3 regions of the Clostridium thermobutyricum genome follow, and region 3 is predicted to be linked to each of the others. Evidence: riboswitches for the same ligand, from Rfam matches in the RefSeq annotation. Region 3 holds a riboswitch; each other region holds the start of a gene.
The links. Region 3 has a riboswitch for lysine ahead of lysA (diaminopimelate decarboxylase). Riboswitches for the same ligand answer to the same signal wherever they lie in the genome.
Positions count from the first base shown of each region.

Region 1 (8,150 bases), 2.3 Mb from region 3:
TTAACTCACTATATTCCATTCATAAGTGGTATAGGTATTGTTATTGTTATATATACATGTAATTTATTTAATAAGCCGGGTTCTGTAACTATAGCTTGTATCGTATTCTTAGTTATAATGGTAAATTATAGTGGACCTCAATCTTACGCTTATGCTTTAAATAGAAGTATGGACACAGCCATTGGAATAATAGTTGCAATTCTTGTAAATAAATATTTTAATCCACCTGCTGAAGAAGCAAAAGTTGAAAAATAAATTATATATAATTCTTATTAAATAAAATTTGAAAAAAAATATCAACTACAAAATAATTTTGTAGTTGATATTTTTTATTATATTAAAAGAATTTTTATATTATTTTTAATATAAAAGCGAAGTAATTTTTAATAACTACTTCGCTTAAAAAAATACTATTCTTCTTCATAATCTAATACATCTATTATTACAGGATTCTCTTCTTTAAAATTATAAATTATTTTAGGAATTTCTAAATTTAACTTATGATTTTTAAATGAAACTTTTAAATTAGAAATATCATTATCAGGAATATAAAATTTCTTTTTATAATCATTAAATTGACTAATCATCATTACTGACATGTTTCCTCTATTTGAAAAAACTTTTTTTCTTTTTATTTTCATAAATAAATAATCATCTTTATAATCAATTTTTATATCTTTTTTTTGGATTCCTGGAAAAAATCCTTGTATCAAATATTTATCTTCTTCATTTTTAATCGATATTTCAATATCGCCTTGATCTACTTCTTCTTCAAAAAAATCTGAAGAATCAATTTCATTTAACATATCTAAATAAAGATTTTTGAAAAATCCAATCCCTTGGTTATTATTCATATTTGTCTCCCTAAACATACTCCTATAACTAGAATATTAGTTTTCCCTTTATTTTGATACTAAATTTAAATATTTTCTTTAATTTCTACTGGCTTTCCTATCAGCCTAATTAAAACAATTAAAATAACAATAGCAATTGGTAATATTATATACACTGGAACTCCAAAACCTGCTGGTATATATCCAAAGACTACAGTAACTATTGCTACAAAAATTGCATACCACATTTGGGTTCTAACATGCTCTATATGATTACATCCAGCCCCCATAGAAGAAAGAATTGTTGTATCTGATATAGGTGAACAATGATCTCCAAAAATTGCTCCAGTTAAAACTTCACTTGTACATACAATTACATATCCCATATCTGATGAAACTGAATATCCTAAAGGTATTGCAAGTGGCATCAAAATTCCCATAGTTCCATATGCTGTTCCTGTTGCAAATGAAATTATTGCTCCAAGAATAAAAATTATACTTGGAAGAAGAAAAGCTGGAATAGTATCTGATAAAAGTGTTACTAAATATTTAGCTGTTCCTAAATCTTTTATAACAGAGCTTAATGACCAAGCAAGTAAAAGTATTACTCCTGTTATTAAAAGCCCTTTCATTCCATCTATCCAAGCATCAACTGCTTCTGTTACTGTAAAAATTTTCTTCCATACTGCCATTCCTATTGCAACTATTGATGCTAGTATAGCTGATTGAAAAAGAGCTGTTGATGCATCTGCTGCTGAAAAAGCTTGTTGAATTGATGAAAATGAAAATGGTGAATTGTTTAATAATTCAATTAATGCAGTATTTTCTCCTAACATTATTGATGAATATCCACTATAATAAAAACTCGCTAAAGCTGATAATATAAGTGTTCCTATTGGAATTATTGCATTCCATATACTTAATTTAACACCTTCTTTAACCATCATTTCTTCTTCATTTTCTGCTTCTACAACTTCATTTATCCCTTTTCTTGCATTCGATTCTGCTTTTCTCATAGGCCCAAAGTCTCTAAGCATTATTGTTGTTATAACTACAAATGCAAGTATTAATATATTATAAAATCTAAAAGGTATTGTTTCTAAAAATACTCCAAAAGCATCTACACTCATTCCTATTTGAGTAAAAGAATCTTTTATAAGACCCACTTCTAATCCTATCCATGTTGAAATTATTGCAAGACCAGCAATTGGTGCTGCTGTAGCGTCTATAATAAAAGCTAGTCTTTCTCTTGATATTTTAAGTTTATCAGCAACTGGTCTCATTATAGGTCCAACAATTAATGAATTTGCATAATCATCAAAAAATACAAGTAATCCTAAAAACCAAGTTACAAGTTGTGCACTTCTCGGCGTTTTTGCTCTTTTCGCAAGTGCTTCTGCAATAGCTCTTGCTCCCCCCATTTTACCTACAAGACTTATAACACCTCCAATTGCTAAAACTTGAAGTATAATTCCTGCATTCCAAGGATCTGCTAGTGAATTTAAAATCCTTTGTATAAGGTCTAAAAAAGCCTGTACAAATCCTTCAAAAACATTCATTCCACAAATTTGAAGCATAAAACACCCTGCTAATGCTCCTATAAATAATGATATTATTACATTCTTTGTTATAAAGGCTAAAACTATTGCTACTAATGGTGGAACTATTGTCCAAATTCCAAATTTCTCTGCATTTAAAACTCCTGGGTCAACTTCTGCTGCAAATGCTGTTACTGATAAGCTCATTATTAAAATAAAGCTTAATAAAAATACTACTACTTTTCTTACTTTCATTAAAATGTCCCCCTTATTTTTATTACTCAGAGGCTTTATTACAAAAAATGTAAAAAGAACCTTGAGATAACACCCAAGCTTCTACAATATGCAAAATCCTAGAATGATAGCCCAACACAATTTCTTGTGACAGTCTTATGCATATTCTGCATAACCCCAGGATTATAAGATTAAAGCAATTTCTTATATCCTTCGGCGAATCTTCCTTTCCTATAGTTCCAATTTGCTTATAAAAACTATAGTACTCTTAAGATTCGCGCCTCTACCTCTTCGTATATTCAACTTTAATTTAAAGTTAGTATACAGTATATCCTATTCTTTCGCAATAGTTTGTTCATATTTTATTATTAAATTATTTACTCATGAATTTTTCTATTTCTTCAACAGTTTTAATCATATCTTTAGTTAATACTTCTCTTCCTGTTTCTGTTATAAGAATATCATCCTCTATTCTTACTCCAATTCCTTCTTCTGGAATATAAATTCCTGGTTCAACAGTATAAACCATTCCTGGTTCTAATATAGTATTTCTTCTTGGATTATCTATATCATGTGTATCAAGTCCTAAACTATGTCCTATGCTATGGAAGTAATATTTTCTAACTTCACTCTTATCTTTTATAAGACCTAATTTTATACATTCTTCAGCTATCCACTCAGTTGCTTGATTATTTAAATCTATAAAATTTACACCTGGTTTCATAGCTTCAATAACTCTTTCATTTACACTTAAAACAGCTTCATAAACTTCTTTTTGTCTTTCAGTGAATTTACCATTTATAGGGATAGTTCTTGAAATATCTCCATTATAGTAATTCCATTGAGCTCCAAGGTCAAATAACATTAAATCTCCATCTTTTAAAGTATCATTATTAGCTACATAATGAAGAGTTGTTGCATTTATACCTGCTGCTGCTATAGTTTTAAATGCATAATCTGATATTCCTCTACTTCTACATTCAAATTCATAGAAAGCCTCAGTTTCATATTCTTTCATACCTGGCTTTATACTTTTCATTATACATTCTACACCAGCTATTGTTATTTCTATGGCTTTTCTCATTTCTTCTATTTCTTCTGGGCTTTTTACAAGTCTTAATGGTGCAAATAAAGGAAAAGCATTTTTTATATTAACATGAGGATATTTCTTTCTTAATTTTTTAGCATATTCTCCAGCTATTGTTTGAAGACTATCAAAAGAATCTCTTTCTAAATCTAGGTATATAGTAAATTGTTCTTGTTCTCCTAATAATCTATTTAAAAATCCTTTAAGCTCTCCTAAATATCCAACTTCTTTTATTCCGTTTAATGGCTCTACTTCTTCTTGTCTTATAGTTTTTCCAAGCCATCTTTCCATTTCTAAATCTATTTCTTTTATAAACATTTTTTCAGTAACTTCACCATTAATTTTTGAAATAACTAAAATATGTTTTTCCTCTGCTAATCCTGTTAAATAATAAAAGTTTCTGTTTGGTGTAAAACCATACTTTTCATCTGCTGTTTTTTTAGGTGCTTCTCCTGCAAAAAGAATTAGTAAGGAATTATCATCCAATTTTTCTATTAATCTTTTTCTGTTTAATTCAAATACTTCTTTTTTCATTTCTACTCCCTCTTTCTTTTTATTTTTTACACTTTATCTTTTGATATAAAACAATTACTCTACTGCCAGTACTCTTACTTTTATTACTTCATCTATTTCACTTATCTTATACAAGAATTTTTTAACATCGCCTTTTATTTTAGCAACATCTAATGTTATTGTAACATTAGCTGTCATGTTTATAGGTATATCTTGACTAATTGTTAATATATTTAACTTATTTGTTGCAATAAAGTCTAATACTCTTGCTAATGCTCCTGATTTATGTGATAAAAGTAAAACTATAGTTATCTTTTTACTATTAACTCCTTCAGCCATTTGATAAACAGTATCTTTATATTTATAATAAGTACTTCTGCTTATTCCAACTACCTTTACTCCTTCTGAAATGTCTTTTACCTTTCCTGTATGAATAAGCTCTTTAACCTCTAATACTTTATAAAAAACATCAGGTAATACAGCTCCATTTACAATAAAAAATTTTTCTTCTTCCATAAATCATACCCCCTCTTAAAATGCCTTCCATTTACCCTTATTGAATATTTTACCATAAATAAATTATTATTAATATAAAATTAATTTATATTAATATTTTTTTCAATTAATATAAAAAATAAAAGCCTAAATAATTGATAATTTATCAAATTATTTAGACTTTCTTTGAATTATAACAAATTATATGTTTTTACTACTTTTTTATTCAAAATAAATAAAACTATGATTATACTTATTACTAATAATAGGAAATTAACTATAAAAGTTAAAAAAATACTCTTAGTCAAAAGAGCAAATCCCAATAGAATTCCTCCAAATATTACTGAAATTATTATATTTCCTAAGCTTTTAAAATTTCCTTTATAAAGATTCTTTTCAGTTTGCCATATTATTTTAGGTGATATATAATCACATAAAATTCCAATAACCGTTATTAAAAAACAAGTTAGTATTTGAATTATTAAACTTAATATAAAAATTTCTAATCTAACTTTTTCAATTGCAAGCAAACCAATCCCAATTATTAAAATTAGTGAATTTATAGTAAATGCAGAAATTATTTTTGCTAAAAGTTGAGTTTTATAACTTACAGGTATATATTTAGAAACTATAAAATTATTTCCTTCTCTACTTAAGGCAGTACTACCTGCTGACCCACTTGACATTCCAACTCCTATAACTAATGGTGTTCCTCCAATTATTAAATATCCTAAACTCCAATTTAAATCATTAGCCCCATTTGAAAATAATATAATCATATATAATACTGGTATATAAAATAACATGACTACACAATTTAAAAAGAAAGTTGGATTTCTAAAAATAATTTTAATTTCTTTAATAACCAAAGCTTTAAGTACTGATGAACTTTTCACTTTTGCCACTTTTACTTTTTCTTTATTAGAACTAATATCTCCAAACCCTTTTAAGCTTTTTAAATATAATTTTTCTGAAACAAAATATAATAATGCAAATAATATGATTACAATTAATAATACTATTCCCATATTTATATATCCTGTTGAACTTCCTGGATTAGATAAAGCCATTACTTCTAATTTATTATTTATAAATATTGAACTTATTAATTTTAATAAAGACTCTTTTCCTACTATTGCATTAGCTGTTCTTATTCCAATTCTATTTCCTTGAAAAAGTAAATTAATTAATATTATAAATACTATAAGTAAAATTGAAAAAATAACTTTTATAACATCTTTGTGTTTTGAAAGATTTGATATACTCATTAAAATAGTTGAGATTATAAATCCAATAATCATAGGTATTATAGGATTAAAAATATAAGCCAAAGCAACAAATATATAATAAATAGGATTAGAATTTGATACTGTTCCATAAGCTATAAGAGGTAAAACTATAATAAGTGAATATATATATAAATAAATTAAAATTCTTATTAGTTTACTTATAACTATCTCACTAGCTCTAAAAGGAAGTGAAATATAGATTTCATTATCTTCAGCTAAAAAGAAGTTATTTAATACACTAAATAATCCAATTACAAATGTAATCCCACTTCCTAATGCCAATATAAAATATAATAAAAGCTCTTGTTTACCTAACTTTTCTAAAATTCCATAAGCACTTGCAACTGCGCCTGCAACCCCACCTGATAAACAAAGTATAACTATTGCAAAGATTAAACTTCTAACTGGAGTTGGCATTTGGAATTTTCCTTTTGTTCTTTGTCCTTTAAATGAATATCTTAATAAAAGCCTAATATTCCTCATCATCTGTCATCTCCAAGAACATTCTTTCAAGTGAACTATCAGCTTTGAATTCTTCTCTAAGCTCATCTAAAGTTCCAACAAAAATCAATTCACCTTTTTTTATAATACCAACTCTATCACAAACTTTTTCTGCTACTTCTAATACATGAGTTGAAAAAAGAACTGCATTTCCCATATCTGCATGCTCTCTCATCATTCCTTTAAGTATAAAAGCAGATTTAGGGTCTAATCCTGTTAAAGGTTCATCTAAAATCCAAGCTTTTGGATTATGAACTAAAACTCCCATAATAACAACCTTTTGTCTCATTCCATGAGAATAGCTTTTAATAGTATCTCCTAAAGCATTCTCCATTCCAAATTTATTTGAAAGCTCTTTTATTCTAATTTCTCTATCTTTTTTAGATACTCTATAAACATCAGCCATAAAATTTATATATTCCATTCCAGTAAATTTTAAAAACATATCTGGACTATCAGGAACATATCCAAATTGAAGCTTTGCTTCTAAAGGATTTTTACATATATCATAGCCATTAATCTCCACTCGCCCTTCTGTTGGCTCTGTTATACCAGTAATCATCTTTATTGTAGTAGTTTTTCCTGCTCCATTTGGTCCTAATAAACCAAATATCTCTCCATCTTTTATTTCAATATTTAGATTACTTACAGCATTTCCTCTTCCGTAATTTTTACTAACCCCTTCAATTTTTATCATATGTTACACTCCTTTTAATTAAGGTGATATTTCAATATATATTATCATTATTTCCAACTTTATTAAACGGTATCTTTTATCTTTTAACTAATTATTAACAATCAATTAAGTTAACATCAACTTAACTACAGTTATAGCTGCAAAAATAGCTGCCATATCTGCAAAAACAGCACTCCAAAGAGTATGTCTTATTTTTTTTACTCTAACAGCCCCAAAATAAACTGTTATTGTATAAAAGATAGTTTCAGTTGTCCCCATAATTACGGAAGATAAATTTCCAATCAAGGAATCTGGTCCATAACTTCTTATTATGTCAGTAAAGATTCCAATTGCTCCGCTTCCTGAAATGGGTTTTATTAAAACAAGAGGTATAATCTCTTCTGGTAATCCAATTAAAGAAGCAATTGGAGATAAAATTTTATTTAAAAGTTCTAATAAATTTCCACTTTTAAATATTTGCACTGCTATAATCATAGCTAAAAGGCATGGAAATATATTTAAACAAACTTTAAGTCCATCTTTCGCACCTTCAAGAAACCATTCGTAAACTTTTCTTCCTTTTATCATTCCATAAACTAAAATAATAAGAACTATTATAGGAATTATACTTTTTGTAATATATCCAAACATAAAAAGCCTCCCCTAAAAATACCTCTGTAATATTTTGCAGCAAGTTACTCCAACAATAGCTGCTACTGAAGTAGAAATTATGGCTGGGAGTATTATTGCTCCTGCATTTGTTGAACCTTCAGAAGCTCTTATAGAAAGTATTGTTGTTGGAACCAATTGAATACAAGCTGCATTTAAGACCAGAAATAAAGCCATATCATTAGAAGCTGTTCCTTTTTCTTTATTTAGTCTATCCATTTCTTCCATAGCTTTTATTCCAAAAGGAGTAGCCGCATTTGATAATCCAAACATATTTGCAGTTAAGTTCATAACTATTGCTCCAAGTGCTTTTTC
Region 1 is NZ_KB850956.1:2,659,247-2,667,396, forward strand. It holds gene HMPREF1092_RS12480 (FUSC family protein) at 1-255, shown strand, start outside; gene HMPREF1092_RS12485 (Hsp20/alpha crystallin family protein) at 411-854, opposite strand; gene HMPREF1092_RS12490 (Na+/H+ antiporter NhaC family protein) at 920-2,626, opposite strand; lysine riboswitch at 2,726-2,899, opposite strand; gene HMPREF1092_RS12495 (aminopeptidase P family protein) at 2,979-4,226, opposite strand; gene HMPREF1092_RS12500 (ACT domain-containing protein) at 4,281-4,721, opposite strand; gene HMPREF1092_RS12505 (putative ABC transporter permease subunit) at 4,892-6,475, opposite strand; gene HMPREF1092_RS12510 (ABC transporter ATP-binding protein) at 6,459-7,187, opposite strand; gene HMPREF1092_RS12515 (spore maturation protein) at 7,293-7,817, opposite strand; gene HMPREF1092_RS12520 (nucleoside recognition domain-containing protein) at 7,830-8,150, opposite strand, start outside.
Region 1: another riboswitch for lysine. It lies ahead of HMPREF1092_RS12490 (Na+/H+ antiporter NhaC family protein); the one in region 3 lies ahead of lysA (diaminopimelate decarboxylase).

Region 2 (8,150 bases), 550 kb from region 3:
ATTAAGGGCAGTAGTTTTCTCAAGAAAAAGCTTAGGAGTAAATCTAGATTTTTCAGAAGAAAGCTTAAAGGATTTAGATAATATACTAGATGTTTTTAGTAGAAATAAAAATATAGAAGATGTAAATAAAGAAAAGTTAATAGATGTAGTAATGAGATTTGGAGGCTATCTAGGTGAGGTTATAAGTAAAAATATTTCTGGAAATTGGAATGAAACTGAAGAAAAAGAAATATTTCTTAGAGTTAATAATAAGATAGTTTATCCATTAAATATAGTTTATAAGAGAATAAAAATTGGAGAGCGAGCATCTATTGAATCTTGGTATAACAAATTTAAAAATAAATTTTAATTAATTATAAGAGTATGTTGTATATAATATACTCTTATAATTTTACAACTGAGAAAAAATAAAAAAATAGTGATAATTTGGAAAAAGTATCGTATAATAAAAGTATATTAAATGTTTACAGGGAAAATAATTTTGAGAATTTGCTCAAATAAAAATTAAAATTTTAAGGGGGATAGAATTATGGATTATAACAACATACCAAGTCTTGATAGTTACGTAGCAAAATATATGGATGAAAATGGATGTAGTTTAGAGCAAGCTTGTGAAGAATTAGAAATTGATAAAAATAAAGTTTTTAATCAATCTAGAATGACAGATTTTTAATAGTTAGAAGTAATTGGGGGAAGAATCACTTCCCTCATTTTTATTATTTGAAAAAAGAAAAGTTTAGAATATAATATAGATATATAATTACTATAGAAAAGAGGCATGGATATGAAAATAAATAGAAATGATGAATGTTGGTGTGGAAGCGGAAAAAAATATAAAAAATGTCATATGGAATTTGATGAAAAGTATGAATTCATGAAAAAAAATGGATGCCTAATGCCAAATAGAAATTTAATAAAAAATGCTAAGCAAATAGAAATGATAAGAAAGAGTGCAGAAATAAATAATGGAGTTCTAGATTTAGTTGGAGAAAAGATTTGTGAAGGCATGTCAACTGAAGATATAGATAAATTAGTTTATGATTATACAGTAGAACATGGAGCAATTCCAGCACCTCTTAATTATCAAGGATTTCCTAAAAGTGTTTGTACATCAATAAATGATGAAGTATGTCATGGAATACCTGATAAAAATATAATCCTTAAAGAAGGAGATATAATAAACGTAGATGTATCTACTATAAAAGATGGATATTTTTCAGATGCTTCAAGAATGTATATAATAGGAAAAACATCAGAAGAAGCTGAGAAGTTAGTAAGAGTAGCAAGAGAATGTCTTAAAAAAGGTGTGGAAGCTATTAAACCTTGGGGATTCCTTGGAGATATTGGTGAAGCTGTAGAAAAACATGCTCGTGAAAATGGATATAGCGTTGTTAGAGATTTTGGAGGACATGGAGTAGGGCTGAAATTCCATGAAGATCCTTTTGTAGCACACGTAGGGAAAGCAGGAGAAGGAATGGTATTAGTTCCCGGTATGATATTTACAGTAGAACCAATGATAAATGAAGGTGGATTTGAAGTTTTTGTAGATGCTGATAATGATTGGACTGCATTAACTGAAGATGGTTCTTTATCAGCACAATGGGAGCATACAGTATTAGTAACAGATACAGGAATAGAAATATTAGCTTGGTAATTAAAAAGCCTTTCAAAATAAATATTTTGAAAGGCTTTTTTTTATAAAATAAAGATTAGTTAATAAAAAAATATTTAAATTACAAGAGAATAAGTAATAAAATAATTTTTTTTTTTAGATAATTTTATAAAAATTAGAGACTATATAGAAATTATTTTCTTAAATGATTAAATCAAATTAAAAATAAAGTTAAAAATGTTATAAAAACGTTGCTAAATAATGAATAAAATGTTATAATTTGATTAAGCAATAAGTGGGAGGAGTTAGGAATGAAAAAGATAGGGGTATTAACAGATAGCAGTTGCGACTTAACATTAGAAACTTTAAAAGAAAATAATATAGAAATGTTACCAATAAGAATTATATATAAGGAAAGAGAATTTTTAGATAAAATAACAATAACATCAGAGGAAATGTATGAAAGTTTATCAACAGAAATACCAACAACATCATTGCCTGATTTAAAAACTACTGATAAAATTTTGGACAAGTTTATTGATGAAGGTTATACAGATTTAATAATAGTGTGTGTATCAAATAAATTATCTGGAACACTTAATAGTATAAGATTAATTGCTGAAGAAAAGAGTGGAATTAACTTTCACTTTTTAGATACTAAAACATTAGGATATCCACAAGGAGCAATTGTTTTAGAAGTTGCTAAATTAGTTAAACAAGGAAAAACAGCAGAAGAAATTGTACAAGCTTTTGAAAGTATAAGAAATAGAACTCACGGATTTATAACATTTAACACATTAGAATATTTAAAACGTGGAGGAAGAATAGGTAAAATATCTGGAACTATAGGTGAAATATTACACATAAAGCCTATTGTATCTTCAGATGATGACGGTGAATTATATACATACACAAAAACTAGAGGAAGAAAAAAAGCCATTTCAAAGATGAAAAACATTTTATTTGAATATTTAGAAAAAAGTAAATGTAGAGTTTGGGTTTTGAGTGGAGCTGCTGATGAAGAAGCAAAAGAATTTTTTGAAAATGTAAAAGGACATGAAAATATAATAGATATATCATTAGAGCAAATTGGAGCTGCAATGGGTATTCATACTGGGCCAGGAGCTTTAGGGTTATGTATATTAGAAGAGAATGTATAAAACATTCTCTTCTTATTTTAATAAATTTATAATTATATTGCTAAAAAAGTTAAAAATAGTATAATATAATTGGTATAAATTAAATGAGGTGATATTTTGGAGGTACTTATTTTATATTTTTCAATTTATAGTATTATAGGTTGGATATGCGAATGTATTTATTGTGCTGCTATAGATAGAGTATGGGTAAATAGAGGATTTCTGAATGGACCAGTTTGTCCTGTTTATGGAGTTGGTTCATTAAGTGTTATATTTCTTTTAAGTAGATTTAAAGATAATATTTTCTTACTTTTTATAATAGCTGTTATTATAACTACTATAGTTGAATATATTACAGCTGTAGTATTAGAAAAGCTATTTAATTTAAAATGGTGGGATTATTCTAATTATAAATTTAATTATAAAGGAAGAATATGTTTACTAAATTCAACTTTATTTGGAATTGGATCTGTAATATTGGTGAAATTTATACAACCAATTGTAGCCGTACTTGTAAATGGAATAAACAAAGAATATGGATTAGTTATAAGTGTAATATGCTTAATAGCATTTTTAGTTGATTTTGTAGTAACTATACTTTCTTTAATAAATATGAAGAATGTAATGGAAAGAATGTGTGCCATAAAAGAAGAATTTAAATTATTAGAAGTTACAATAGAGAAGTTTAATTCTAGTGATTTAAAAATAAATTTTAATAAGATGAAAGATAGGGCAGATTTAAATGAAGTTAAAACTAAATTTGAAGAATTTTCTAGTATACTAAAAGAGTTAAAGGAAAATTCAGCTGTACAAAAAAGATTGCTTAGAGCCTTCCCAAATGTAAAATCTTTAAAATATGGAAAGCAATTTAAAGATTTAAAACTTAATTTATTTGAGTATTGGAATAAGAAAAAGAGATAAGCTTGTTATAATATAAGTAAAAATGTATAATGGGTAATGAAATTTAAAAATATGGAGTGAACTATATGAGATTAAGAAAAAAACCGTGGGCTAGACCTGAGCTTGAAGCATGCCATTTTTTTGTTGTAGATCCAAATTCAAAAAAGGGAACTTGGAAAAATGACTTTAAAAATTCAAATAATCCAATATACTTAGAACTAGGATGCGGAAAAGGTACTTTTGTAGCTACTCATGCATCTTCAAATACTAATATAAATTATATTGCTATAGATATAAAAGATGAAGTTTTAGTATTAGCTAAAAGAAATATAGAAAAAGCATTTGAAGAAAAAGATATAAAAGATATAGATAATGTTAGACTTATGGCAAAAGAAATTGCATTAATAAATGAAATGTTAGATAAAAATGATATAGTAGATAGAATATATATAAATTTCTGTAATCCATGGCCAAAAGAAAAACATAAAAAAAGAAGACTTACTCATCCAAGACAACTTAATCAATATAAAGAGTTTTTAAATAGTGAAGGTGAAATTTGGTTTAAAACAGATGATGATGAACTTTTTGAAGAATCATTAGAATATTTTGAAGAATCAGGCTTTAAAATTGATTATATAACTAGAGATTTACATAATAGTGGATTTGAATATAATGTAATCACAGAGCATGAAGCTATGTTCACTAAAGAAGGAATAAAAACTAAATTTTTAATTGCAAAAATAAAATAATATATTATTTAGTAGCTAGTTTTTACTAGCTACTTTTTTTATAAAATTATCAAAATTCAAGTTATATTTTTAAATAGGAGATTAATAAAGGGACTTATTTGTAAATATTTAGTCGGAAATATTTTAGAGGTTTTTTATAAGTAGTATTATTAATATAAAGATTTATATGTATATGGAGGGCATTAAATTGCAATTGATAAAATTACTAATAGAAAATTTCCCATTTGGAATGTGGATTGAAGATAAAGAGAAAAAAATAAGTACTGTAAATTTAAAATTTTTAGAGTTATTTAATTGTGAAAAAGAAAAGATATTGGGGAAAACATTCTATAACTTATTAGAAGAAAAAAAATATAAAAAAGAAGAATTTAAAATAAATGATTATTTAGAAATTAGAATATATAATAAGAAAAATATTTTGAATTGTAAAAAGATAGAGGTATTAGATAGAGATAAAAATATAATTGGTAAAGTTGGGATAGTAGATTGTGAAAAAAATTGTTATTTGAAAAATGTAATTAACGCAATTCCATATATAATTTCGTATAAAGATATAAATGGCAATTTAACAGGATGTAATAAAGCATTTGAAAAATTTGTTGGTCGTGATGAATTAAATCTTTTAGGAGAAAAGTATAAAGAAAATTGTTTAGAAAAAGAATTGGTATTAGAAATAGCAAATAAAGATGGTAATAATTTAAAGAAAAAGAATAAAAGACTTTATGAAATTCAATATGAAAATAATAAAGTTATGAAAGTAGAAAAATTCCCTTTAAAAGATTCAGAAGGGAAAATTATAGGAGTAGTTGGTTTATCTGAAGATATAAGTGAAGATAAAAAGTTTCAAAATAAAATAATAGAAGAATCATATAAAGATAAAACAACAGGATTATATAATAGAAATTATTTTGAAAAAATAGCTGTAGAAATAGATAAAAATTTTAATGGTAAATTGATTTTAATTATGGGAGATAGTGATGCATTAAAATTAGTTAATGACTCTTTAGGACATTTAGAGGGAGATAGGTATTTAAGAGATTTAAGTAGAATAATTTTAGAAGTAGTAAATAAGCGTGGAGATGTTATAAGATGGGGTGGAGATGAATTTATAATATTAATTCCAAATGCAAATATAGAAGATGCTAAAGAAGTTACAGAAAGAATAAATTATTTATGTAGAAATAATGATAGTAGTCCAATTCCTATAAGCTTATCAATGGGATATTCATATAGACAAGAAAATAATAAAACTTTAGATAAAATGATAGAAGAAGCAGAAAATGAGGTATATAAAGAAAAGCTGATAAAAAGTGAAAAAACTAAAAAAAGGCTTTTTGAATATATACAAAAATCTTTGATGGAAAAATGCTGTGAATCAGAGGAAGTTAGAAAAAGAAAGCATATATTAATACAAAAAATTTGTGAAGAATTGAATCTAACTAAAAAAGAAATAGAAGATATACAGTTAGCTTCTGATTTATGTTCTATTGGAATGATAGCAATTCCTGATAATATAGCTAAAAAGAATATTGATGAATTAACTGATAAAGAGATTGAAATATTAAAAACTCATCCAGATAAAGGATATAGAATAGTAAAATCTTATCCTGAAATAGCTAAAGTAAGTAAGATTATCCTTACTCATCATGAAGATTATAATGGAAAAGGCTATCCTTTAGGATTAGCAGGAGAAGATATACCTTTAGGAGCTAGAATAATAAGAATAATAGAAGATTACAATTATTATTTAAAATTTGATAATAAAATTACTAAAAAAGACATAGAAATCAAAATAAAATCTCAATCTTACGAAAAATATGACCCAAAATTGGTAAAAGTCTTTTTAAAAGTGATAAGTGAAATGTAAATATAATGTAAAAAATACAATTTTAATATTGAAAAAAATTAAATATGAAACAATAATAATATAGTAAAGTAAAAGAAACATTAGTTCAGGTAGAGGCGCGAAATTCAAGAGTATTTATAATTGTAAAAGCAGATTAGGTTATAAAAAAAGGGGATTTTGCCGAAGTATTGTAATGATTGCTTTAAATTACAATACTGGTTATATACATAATATGTATATAATTGTCACAACATAGTTGTGGGGTGCTATCATTCTAAGGCAAAAGATGATGTACTAAGTACGTGGATTTGTGTGCCCTGAGTGATATATATTTTCCTCAGGGCTTAATTTTTTTGCTTTAGTAGGAAACTAAGGAGGAATGTATGTGGAAAGTAACACAGAGTTAAAAAGAGGTCTTAAAGAGAGACACATAAGTATGATTGCTATGGGTGGAGCCATTGGAACTGGAATATTCTTAGCAATGGGAGATAGTATACATACAGCAGGGGCAGGTGGAGCTTTAGTTGCCTATGGTGCAATTGGAGTAATGGTTTATTTTTTGATAACTAGCCTTGGAGAAATGGCGACTTTTATGCCTATATCTGGCTCGTTTGGAGTATATGCTTCCGAATTTGTAGATCCAGCTTTTGGTTTTGCAATGGGATGGAATTATTGGTACAACTGGGCAATCACTATAGCTACAGAAATGGTCGCAGGAGCGTTGGTTATGAGATTTTGGTTTCCGCATGTTCCCGCAATAGTTTGGAGTTCTTTATTTTTAACTATAGTAGTAGTATTAAATTTATTGTCAGCAAAAGCTTATGGAGAAGCAGAATTTTGGTTTGCTAGTATAAAAGTAGTTACAGTTATTATATTTTTAATAGTTGGAGCTTTAATTATATTTGGAATCATGAATGGACAATACATAGGGTTTAAAAACTTCTTCGCAGATGGAGGACCATTTGTAGGAGGAGGAAAAGCTATAATAAGTATATTCCTAATAGCAGGTTTTTCTTTCCAAGGAACAGAGCTTATAGGAATAACAGCTGGAGAATCAGAAAATCCAGAAAAAACTATACCAAAAGCAGTTCACACAATATTTTGGAGAATATTAATATTTTATATGGGAACTATTCTTGTTATAGGATGCATATTAACCGCTAAACAAGCAGGTGTAGAAACAAGTCCATTTACTATGGTTTTTGAAAGAGCAGGAATTGCAGGGGCAGCTTCCGTAATGAATGCAGTAATTTTAACTTCAGTTTTATCAGCTGGAAATTCAGGAATGTATGCTTCTAGTAGAATGTTACATTCAATGGCTCACGAAGGAATGGCTCCAAAAATATTTGGTAAAACAAATAAAAGAGGTGTTCCAGTTAATGCAGTGTTACTTACAACAGTTGTTGCATCAGCATGTTTCTTAACAGGTTTATATTCAGAAAATCAAGTTTATATTTGGTTAGTTGCTGCATCAGGTTTAGCAGGATTTATAGCATGGCTTGGAATAGCAGTATGCCATTATAGATTTAGAGGTGCATATATAGCACAAGGAAGAGATTTAAAAGATCTTCCTTATAGAGCTAAATTATATCCATTTGGACCAATAATTGCATTTGTACTTTGTGCAATAGTTATTATTGGGCAAGGTGCAAGTTATGTTACATCAGGAGGAATCCAATGGATGGGATTCATTTCATCTTATTTAGGAATTCCACTATTTTTAATAATACTAATTGGATATAAGATAAAAAATAAAACAAAAATTATAAAATTAAAAGATGTAGATTTAAATAAAAATAGAATTAATGAATAAAAAAAAGCTTTAGTATATAAAAAATTGCGAAAAACAATTTTTTATACTAAGGCTTTTCTTATTTTTATAAAAAAATAAGAAAAAAGTAAGA
Region 2 is NZ_KB850956.1:874,653-882,802, forward strand. It holds gene HMPREF1092_RS03890 (hypothetical protein) at 1-349, shown strand, start outside; gene HMPREF1092_RS17095 (hypothetical protein) at 530-673, shown strand; gene HMPREF1092_RS03895 (methionyl aminopeptidase) at 785-1,654, shown strand; gene HMPREF1092_RS03900 (DegV family protein) at 1,924-2,772, shown strand; gene HMPREF1092_RS03905 (putative ABC transporter permease) at 2,869-3,672, shown strand; gene trmB (tRNA (guanosine(46)-N7)-methyltransferase TrmB) at 3,738-4,400, shown strand; gene HMPREF1092_RS03915 (diguanylate cyclase domain-containing protein) at 4,588-6,267, shown strand; lysine riboswitch at 6,350-6,523, shown strand; gene HMPREF1092_RS03920 (amino acid permease) at 6,626-8,059, shown strand.
Region 2: another riboswitch for lysine. It lies ahead of HMPREF1092_RS03920 (amino acid permease); the one in region 3 lies ahead of lysA (diaminopimelate decarboxylase).

Region 3 (8,150 bases):
TTTTTTCTTTCAGGTTGTATAAGAATATTATTAATTATCCAATGATTAACTGGTAATTTTCCTGTAGCTATTGAAGTATGTGCAGGATAGGTTAATGATGGATAAACAGACTCAACATTATTTGAATAACTACTGTTTTCTTTCAATTCTTTAAAGTTTGGTAATTTTATAAGATTAATAAAATCTTTATTACCAACTGCGTCAAAAGATAAAATTATAAATTTTTTTTTCAATATTTTATTCCTCCTACATAGAGTGAATTTTGCCAATATACTTATGATTTTACTCTTATTATTATGTATATAGCAACACTATTGGAACAAAATGGCTTGTATAAGTTATCAACAAGCTGAAGCTAGTTATTTCAAGGGGTTGTTGAGAAATGTGGATAAAAAGCGTGAAATTGTGGATAACTTTACAAAGTGGATAAAATTGTAAAAACAGATTGTATACACAATATAATAGGGGATAGCTTGTTCGACAAACAATATAGTGCATATTGTAGAAAAATATAATATAAGATAAAATTAATTTAAATATGATGTCGAAAAATACTAACATTATGCACAAAGTTGTGGACAAAATATGTGGATAATGTTGATAACATACAATAAGTGGTAAGTGAGGATATAATATGGAATATATTAAGGAAATAACAGAAGCGGAATTTATAAATAGACCAAATAGATTTAATGCTTTAGTTAAAATAAATGGTAAAGAAGAAATTGTTCATGTACCTAATACAGGAAGATGCAAAGAAATATTAATTCCAGGAACAAAAATATTACTTAGAAAAGAAGATAATCCAACAAGAAAAACTAAATATGATTTAATTTGCGCTTATAAAGGAGATAAATTAATAAATATTGATTCTCAAATTCCAAATAAAGTAGTTATGGAGGCTTTAATAAATAAAAAGGTAGGAAAATTAATAGAATATAATAGTATATTAAAAGAAAAAACTTTTGGGAAAAGTAGATTTGATTTTAAATTAGAAAAAGAAACAGGAGAAGAATATTATTTAGAGGTAAAAGGAGTTACTTTAGAGAATAATGGATATGCAAGCTTTCCAGATGCTCCAACAGATAGAGGAAGAAAACATCTTTTAGAATTAGTTAAAGTAAAAGAAGAAGGAAAAGGTGCTGGGGTTTTATTTCTTATACAAATGGAAGGTATAAAAGAATTTACATCTAATGATGAAAATGATCCTGCTTTTGGAGAAGCATTAAGATATGCTAAAGAAAATGGAGTTGATATTTTTGTTTATTCTTGCATTGTTAGCGAAAAGGAAATAACATTAAATAAAGAGGTAAAATTATCAATTTAACATAGATATTTAAAAATAAAAAAGAAAGGAGTGATGTTAATAAATGAAATTTAAATATTGTCCATTATGTGGAGACGAATTGGAACAAAAATATAGTTATGATGAAGGTGGAGTTCCTTATTGTAAAAAAGATGATAAAATGTTTTTTGATACTCCAAGACCTTGTATTGTAGTTGGTGTAATAAAAAATGATGAAATACTTTTATTAAAACAAAGTTATATATTTAAAGATTCTAAAGTACTTATATCAGGTTATGTAGGACAAAATGAAAGTGCTGAAGAAACTGTATATAGAGAAGTTTTAGAGGAGACTGGAATAAAAGTAAAAAATATATCGTATATTGGTTCTGATTACGTTAAAGATAAAGATTTATTAATGTTAACTTTTATAGCTATTTATAAAGAAGGGGAAATTATTAAATCAGATGAAGTTGAACATGTAGAGTGGTGTAAAATAGATTGTGCATTAGCTCAAATGAAAGAAGATTTAGTAGGAACAAAAGCAGTATCTAAGATAATGGAAATTTTAAAAAATGATATAAATTAATAGAATCATAATTTTATAAATATTATATAAGTTAAAAACAAATATACTGTAGTCTTAATAAGATAGGATTTTATAAATAATAGCCCTAAGAATTTTCTTAGGGCTAAAATATTATGTTTATAACTACAATTAATATAGTAGTATTTATACTGATTAAATGATAGATTTACGTTGTAACTTTATAAAAAGAGTATTATTATTGTAATCAATAAATGCCTCATCTATCATCATTCCTACAAGAGTTAGCTCACTATCAAACTCACATTCACCACCAAGTTGCCAATAATATTGTTCAACTTCTCTTTGTCTAGGAGTATTTAAAGCCTTGTTTAAACTTTCAAAAGCTTCTTTAGGAAAATTTTCAATTATAGCTTTTATTTCTATATAAGATATATCTTCTAAAGTTTTTATATTAACACTAATATTATTAGTATTAAAATGATAGCAATATGCCATTATTTCATTTACGATTTTTAGATTTTTTTCCGTTTTAAAATTCATCTTGTCTAACCTCTCTTTTGAATGTAGTTATTAATGGGACTAATATCATTGCTACGAGTCCACCTGCAAAACCATTATTATAAAGGTTTAGTCCACCATGTAAATATCCAACATTAACTCCTAAACAAACATGTAAGAATCCTGCAAGTATTCCTACCCAAAATCCAAATTTACCAGCTATAGGAGCTAAACATGTGCTAAATAAAATAGCAAGTATTATACTTGGGCTTGTTAAAGGGTTTATATTTATAAGAGCTGCTAAAGTAGCTCCTATTAATATGGGAGTTATATTTTTTAAATGCTTACCAAAACATCCAAATCCAATAATATTAAAGATTCCGCCAAGAGTTGGTCCATTTAAATCTCCACCTATAAGTAATAAAAATAATGTTGAGAACAAGCCTAGTATTCCCATATTTATATATGTAGTATCTCCATATAATAAATAAAAATCAGAAACAAGTTTACCAGACTGATTGGACAAATTATTAAGTTTTTTTATATTATCTTTGCCAAAATAAATTCCAACACTTATTAAATAAATTGAAATAAACATCATAAAAAAGAGCAAGAATTTATTGCTTCCAGTATGCCAAAGAAGTCTAGAATCAAAGTCAATTCCAAAAGAACGTAAGATAGACATTAGTAATGTTGCAATTAATCCACCTGCAAAACCAATATTATATAGATTGTATCCAGAATGAGCTAAAATACAGTGGCTAGCTATTGGAGTTAAAATAAAACCTGTTATTACACCAATTATGGCACCTAAAATCATTCCAAGTGGAATATTGTCATAAGTAAAACTAAGTTGACTAACAGTAGGTGCTAAAGCAGTAGATAATAACATAACAAGACTATAGTTTAGAAGTGGTTGTTTTTGATATTTAGAAAAAAGATAAACGCCAAACATGATTGGCCAAATATTCAAAAGATTTTTACCAAAAAAAGCAAAACCGGTCATTAAAAATAATGCCATTATAGTTGAACCATTTGGTTTAATTTCTAAACGTATAAGCATTAAAATACTTATGATACTAGTAATACCCGCATTAAAAAGAGCGCTTGATATTCCACCAACAGCAATATAATCTGTTATTAAAATATCAGGAGCAAGTAAAATTTTCTTTAAACCATTTAAAATTTCAGAAGGAGAACTAATTAATAAAGCAGCTATTAAAAAAAATAGATACATAACCAAAAGAATTTTATAAGGTCTAAAAAAGTTCTTTTTCTTTAGCAAAATTTTCACCTCTCAAAATTAAATTTATAATTTATACCTAAATTAATAAACTTAAAACTCAATTTTATTATATTATAATGAATATAAACTTTTCTACTAAAAAATAGAAAAAATGCTAGAAAATATTTTCAAAAATTTTAAAAAAATATATAATTAAGAATAGTAAGAAGTTTTTGGGGAGGATTAAATATGAGTAATGGTATTAAATATGTTCCAGAAGTAATGGGAGTATTAAGAAGTCATATAGTAAAGGTTCCAGATGTAATAAGAAATTGTTCTGGGATAAGAATATTTGGAAAGAGGATAAAAAGTATACTATTTTCTACAGATGTTGCAATGATAAAAAATACAAATGCGGATGCTATTATGGCAGTATATCCTTTTACTCCTCAGCCAAAAATAACAGAGGCAATAGTAACTGCTGCTGATGTTCCGGTTTTTTGCGGAGTTGGGGGAGGAATAACTCAAGGGATAAGAGTTATTAATCTTGCATTAGATGCTGAATTTAAAGGAGCTATAGGAGTTGTAGTAAATGCACCTACATCTAATGAAATTGTTAAAAATATAAAGGAAACTATAGATATACCAGTAATAGTAACAGTATGTTCAGAAGAAGAAAATATAGAAGAAAGAATAGAAAGTGGTGCAACAATTTTAAATGTATCTGGAGGAAAGGATACAATTAAAATTGTAAAAAAAATAAGAGAATCACATCCTACATTTCCTATAATAGCAACTGGAGGCCCTACTGAAGAGAGTATAAAAGAGACAATAGAAGCAGGAGCAAATGCTATAACATATACACCTCCATCAGGGGCAGATAGAATGAGTGAATTAATGGACATATATAGGGAAAGAAAGGGACAAAAATAAAACTGTTAAAATAAAACCTTTATTTAAAGGTTTTATTTTTTTATCAAATTAGTAACAAAAAATTCCTATTGAAATATTATAAAATAGATGAGATTATTATATAAATATAATCAAAAGGATAAGAAAATAAGTAAGATAGTTAAGAATTTGATATAAGTAATAAATTGTAAAAATTTATTTCAGAAAAAAGTAATAAAAAATATTGTATTTTTTTTTAAATATGATATTATATTTATAAAAAAAGTTAGAATAAAATGGAAAAAGACAAAATACAGGGTAGAGGCGCCAGTGTAAAGAGTATTTATTAGGAGCTGCAAGCTATGATTAATAAAGAAAGGTGCAATGGCCGAAGTTAGCTGACCGCAAGAAGGCTTTCTGGGTATATGTATAATATGCATATAACTGTCACATAACGTGGAGTGCTACAACTGAGTTTAGTTTTTTTAGGGATAAGTCTATCCTTTTAAGCTATACGAAGATATAAATCAATTACACGCTATTACCCGTCACAGAAATTCTGTGGCGTTTTGTTTTACTTAAAATAGTGGAGGAATGAAAAGATGAAATTATTTGGCAGCATGATTGTAGAAGAAAATGTATTAAGTGTTGGGGGAATAAAATTAAGTAAACTAGCAGATAAATATGGAACACCTTTATATGTAATGGATGAGCAATTATTAGAAGAAAATTGTAGAGAATATTATAGAAATTTTAAATGTGAAGATAAAGGTAATAAAGTTGCTTATGCTGGAAAAGCATTTTTAACTTTAGCTATGTGTAAAATAGTAGAAAAAGAAGGTTTATATCTTGATGTAGTTTCAGGAGGAGAATTATATACAGCTTATAAAGCAAATTTTCCATTAGAAAGAGTATTATTTCATGGAAATAATAAAACTTTAGATGAAATTGAACTAGGAGTTGAACTAGGAGTTGGAACTTTTGTAGTAGATAACTTTTTTGAAATTGAACATTTAAATCATATAGCAAAAGAAAAAGGAAAAATACAAAATATTTATTTAAGAATTACACCAGGGATAGAAGCTCATACTCATGAATATATAAAAACAGGACAAATAGATTCTAAATTTGGTTTTGCACCTATAGGAGACAATATAATAAATGCAATAAAGAAAGCTATAAATTTAGAAAATGTAAATCTTTTAGGACTTCATTGTCATATTGGTTCTCAGATTTTTGAAATTGAGCCATATGAAGATGCAACAGAAATAATGCTAAAACTAATAAAAAGAGTTAAAGATGAAACTGGATATTTAATAAAAGAATTAGATTTAGGTGGAGGTTTTGGAATATACTATAGTAAAGGTGATAGTCCTAGAGAAACAAAGGAATATTGTCAAGCTATATTAAATAAAGCTGATAATGTATGTAAAGAAATAGAATTAGAAATGCCTAAATTAGTAATAGAACCTGGGAGATCAATTGTTGGTAATGCAGGAATAACATTATATACAGTTGGATCAATAAAAGATATTCCTGATATAAGAAAATATGTTTCAGTAGATGGTGGAATGACAGATAATATAAGACCTGCACTATATCATGCAAATTATGAATGTGTAGTTGTAAATAGAGTTATTCATGATTCAAGAGAAACAGTAACAATATCAGGAAAATGTTGTGAATCAGGAGATATACTTCTTCAAGGAATAAAAATACCATCAGTTTTAAGTGGAGATTTATTAGCAATAATGTCAACAGGAGCATATGGATATTCAATGTCTAATAATTATAATAAAATACCAAAACCAGCTGTTGTTATGGTTAAAGGCGGTAAAGAAAAAGTTATTTGTAAAAGAGAGACATATGCTGATATATTAAGAAATGAAATATTATAGATATTAAAAAATATTAACCTAATCCTTTCATAGACAAAAATGGATAAAATTGGTAAAATGATTATAGAAAGGATTAGGTGATTTTTTATGTGGAAAAAGGTTTTGAGAGAATGGGTATTTTTAATTGCTATAGCTTATGTAATTTCACTATTAATAAATAAATTTTTAATTTTTACGGTTTTTATACCGAGTGGATCAATGATGCCTACTATAAATATTGGTGATAGATTAGTGGCAACTAGAATTCATAATTATGATAATATAAAGCATGGAGATATATTAGTTTTTAATTTTATAGAAGAAGATTCTCTTTACATAAAAAGAGTTATAGGACTTCCAGGAGATAAAATAAAAATAGATGGACAAGCTGTATATGTAAATGGAGAAAAATTAGAAGAGGAATATGTTAAATATCCAGAAGATACTTATGCAGAATATATTGTCCCAGAAAATAATTATTTCTTTTTAGGAGACAATAGAAATGATTCAAAAGATAGCAGATATTGGAATAATCCATATATAGAAGAAGAAAAAATAAAAGGAAAAGCTATTTTTAGATTTTATCCATTTGATTCTTTTGGAAAAGTAAATTAATATATAATATTATGAGCATTTAGAATGATCTAAATGCTATTTTTTTATATTGATTTAAATTATATGTTTTTATAAATGAAAATATGGGTATTATAATTAATATGGACAATGAAAAATATATTCAATAAAAAAATATAGAAAATTTTATATAAAATTAATTAAAAGTCATAAATAATAATATTACATAGTAATATAGATTGATTTTTCTATTAAGATATAATTAATTTACATAACTTTGCAAGAATTTTATGTGATTTTTATGATATACTAATAAAGAATATATGTTCAAGAAAAGTTAGGTGATGATGATAGAGAAGAACAGAGATTTATATATAATGGATAGAAAAGAAAAAGATACTTTTATTTTAGAGAATAAATATGGTAAATTTATAGAAGTTAATAGCAAATTCGTTTTTGATAACATAAAAGAAGGGGATGTTTTAGCTAAGATAAATGGTAGATATTATTTAGATAAAGCTGAAACTGAAAATAGGAGAAAAATTATAGAAAACTCCGTGGAAGGAATGTGGGTGGACGAATGAGTGAAGAGAATTTAACAAATAGACAAGAGATAGAAACTCCTAATACGCATATGAAAAGAAGTATTAGAAATAAAAATGATAAAAAATTAAAAAAAAATAATATATTTTTTGATTGGATACTACCAATATTAATAGCTGTTGCTATTGCATTTTTAATTAATAAATTTCTTATATTTAAGGTTAAAATTCCAAGTGGATCTATGGAACCTACTTTAAATGTAGGAGATAGATTATTTGTAACAAGAGTTTATGAACCTCAGAATTTAAAAGAGGGCGATATTGTGGTATTCTATTCTCAAGAACTTGGTAAAGTTTTAATTAAAAGGTTAATAGGACTGCCAGGGGACACAGTAAAGATAGTAGGAGGAAACGTATTTGTCAATGGTAAGGAGATAGATCAAAGCTATGTCAAATATCCAATGTCAACGTATCAGGAATTTAAAGTTCCACAAGGAGAATATTTCTTCTTAGGAGATAATAGAGCTAATTCTTATGACTCGAGATTTTGGAAAAATCCTTATATTCCAGCAAAGGATATAATGGGGAAAGCAGTGCTGAAAATTTATCCATTTGATGATATTGAGTTTCTGAAAAGATAGAGAAAGGTGAGGTGGAAAGATGGACCAAAAAAACAATCCAAATAAGGGGAATAAAAATTCTAATCCTA
Region 3 is NZ_KB850956.1:321,185-329,334, forward strand. It holds gene HMPREF1092_RS01415 (alkaline phosphatase family protein) at 1-233, opposite strand, end outside; gene sfsA (DNA/RNA nuclease SfsA) at 635-1,327, shown strand; gene HMPREF1092_RS01425 (NAD(+) diphosphatase) at 1,371-1,874, shown strand; gene HMPREF1092_RS01430 (hypothetical protein) at 2,028-2,375, opposite strand; gene HMPREF1092_RS01435 (DUF1576 domain-containing protein) at 2,365-3,570, opposite strand; gene HMPREF1092_RS01440 (beta/alpha barrel domain-containing protein) at 3,808-4,491, shown strand; lysine riboswitch at 4,761-4,924, shown strand; gene lysA (diaminopimelate decarboxylase) at 5,052-6,347, shown strand; gene lepB (signal peptidase I) at 6,435-6,941, shown strand; gene HMPREF1092_RS01455 (DUF3006 domain-containing protein) at 7,277-7,483, shown strand; gene lepB (signal peptidase I) at 7,480-8,082, shown strand; gene ftsH (ATP-dependent zinc metalloprotease FtsH) at 8,102-8,150, shown strand, end outside.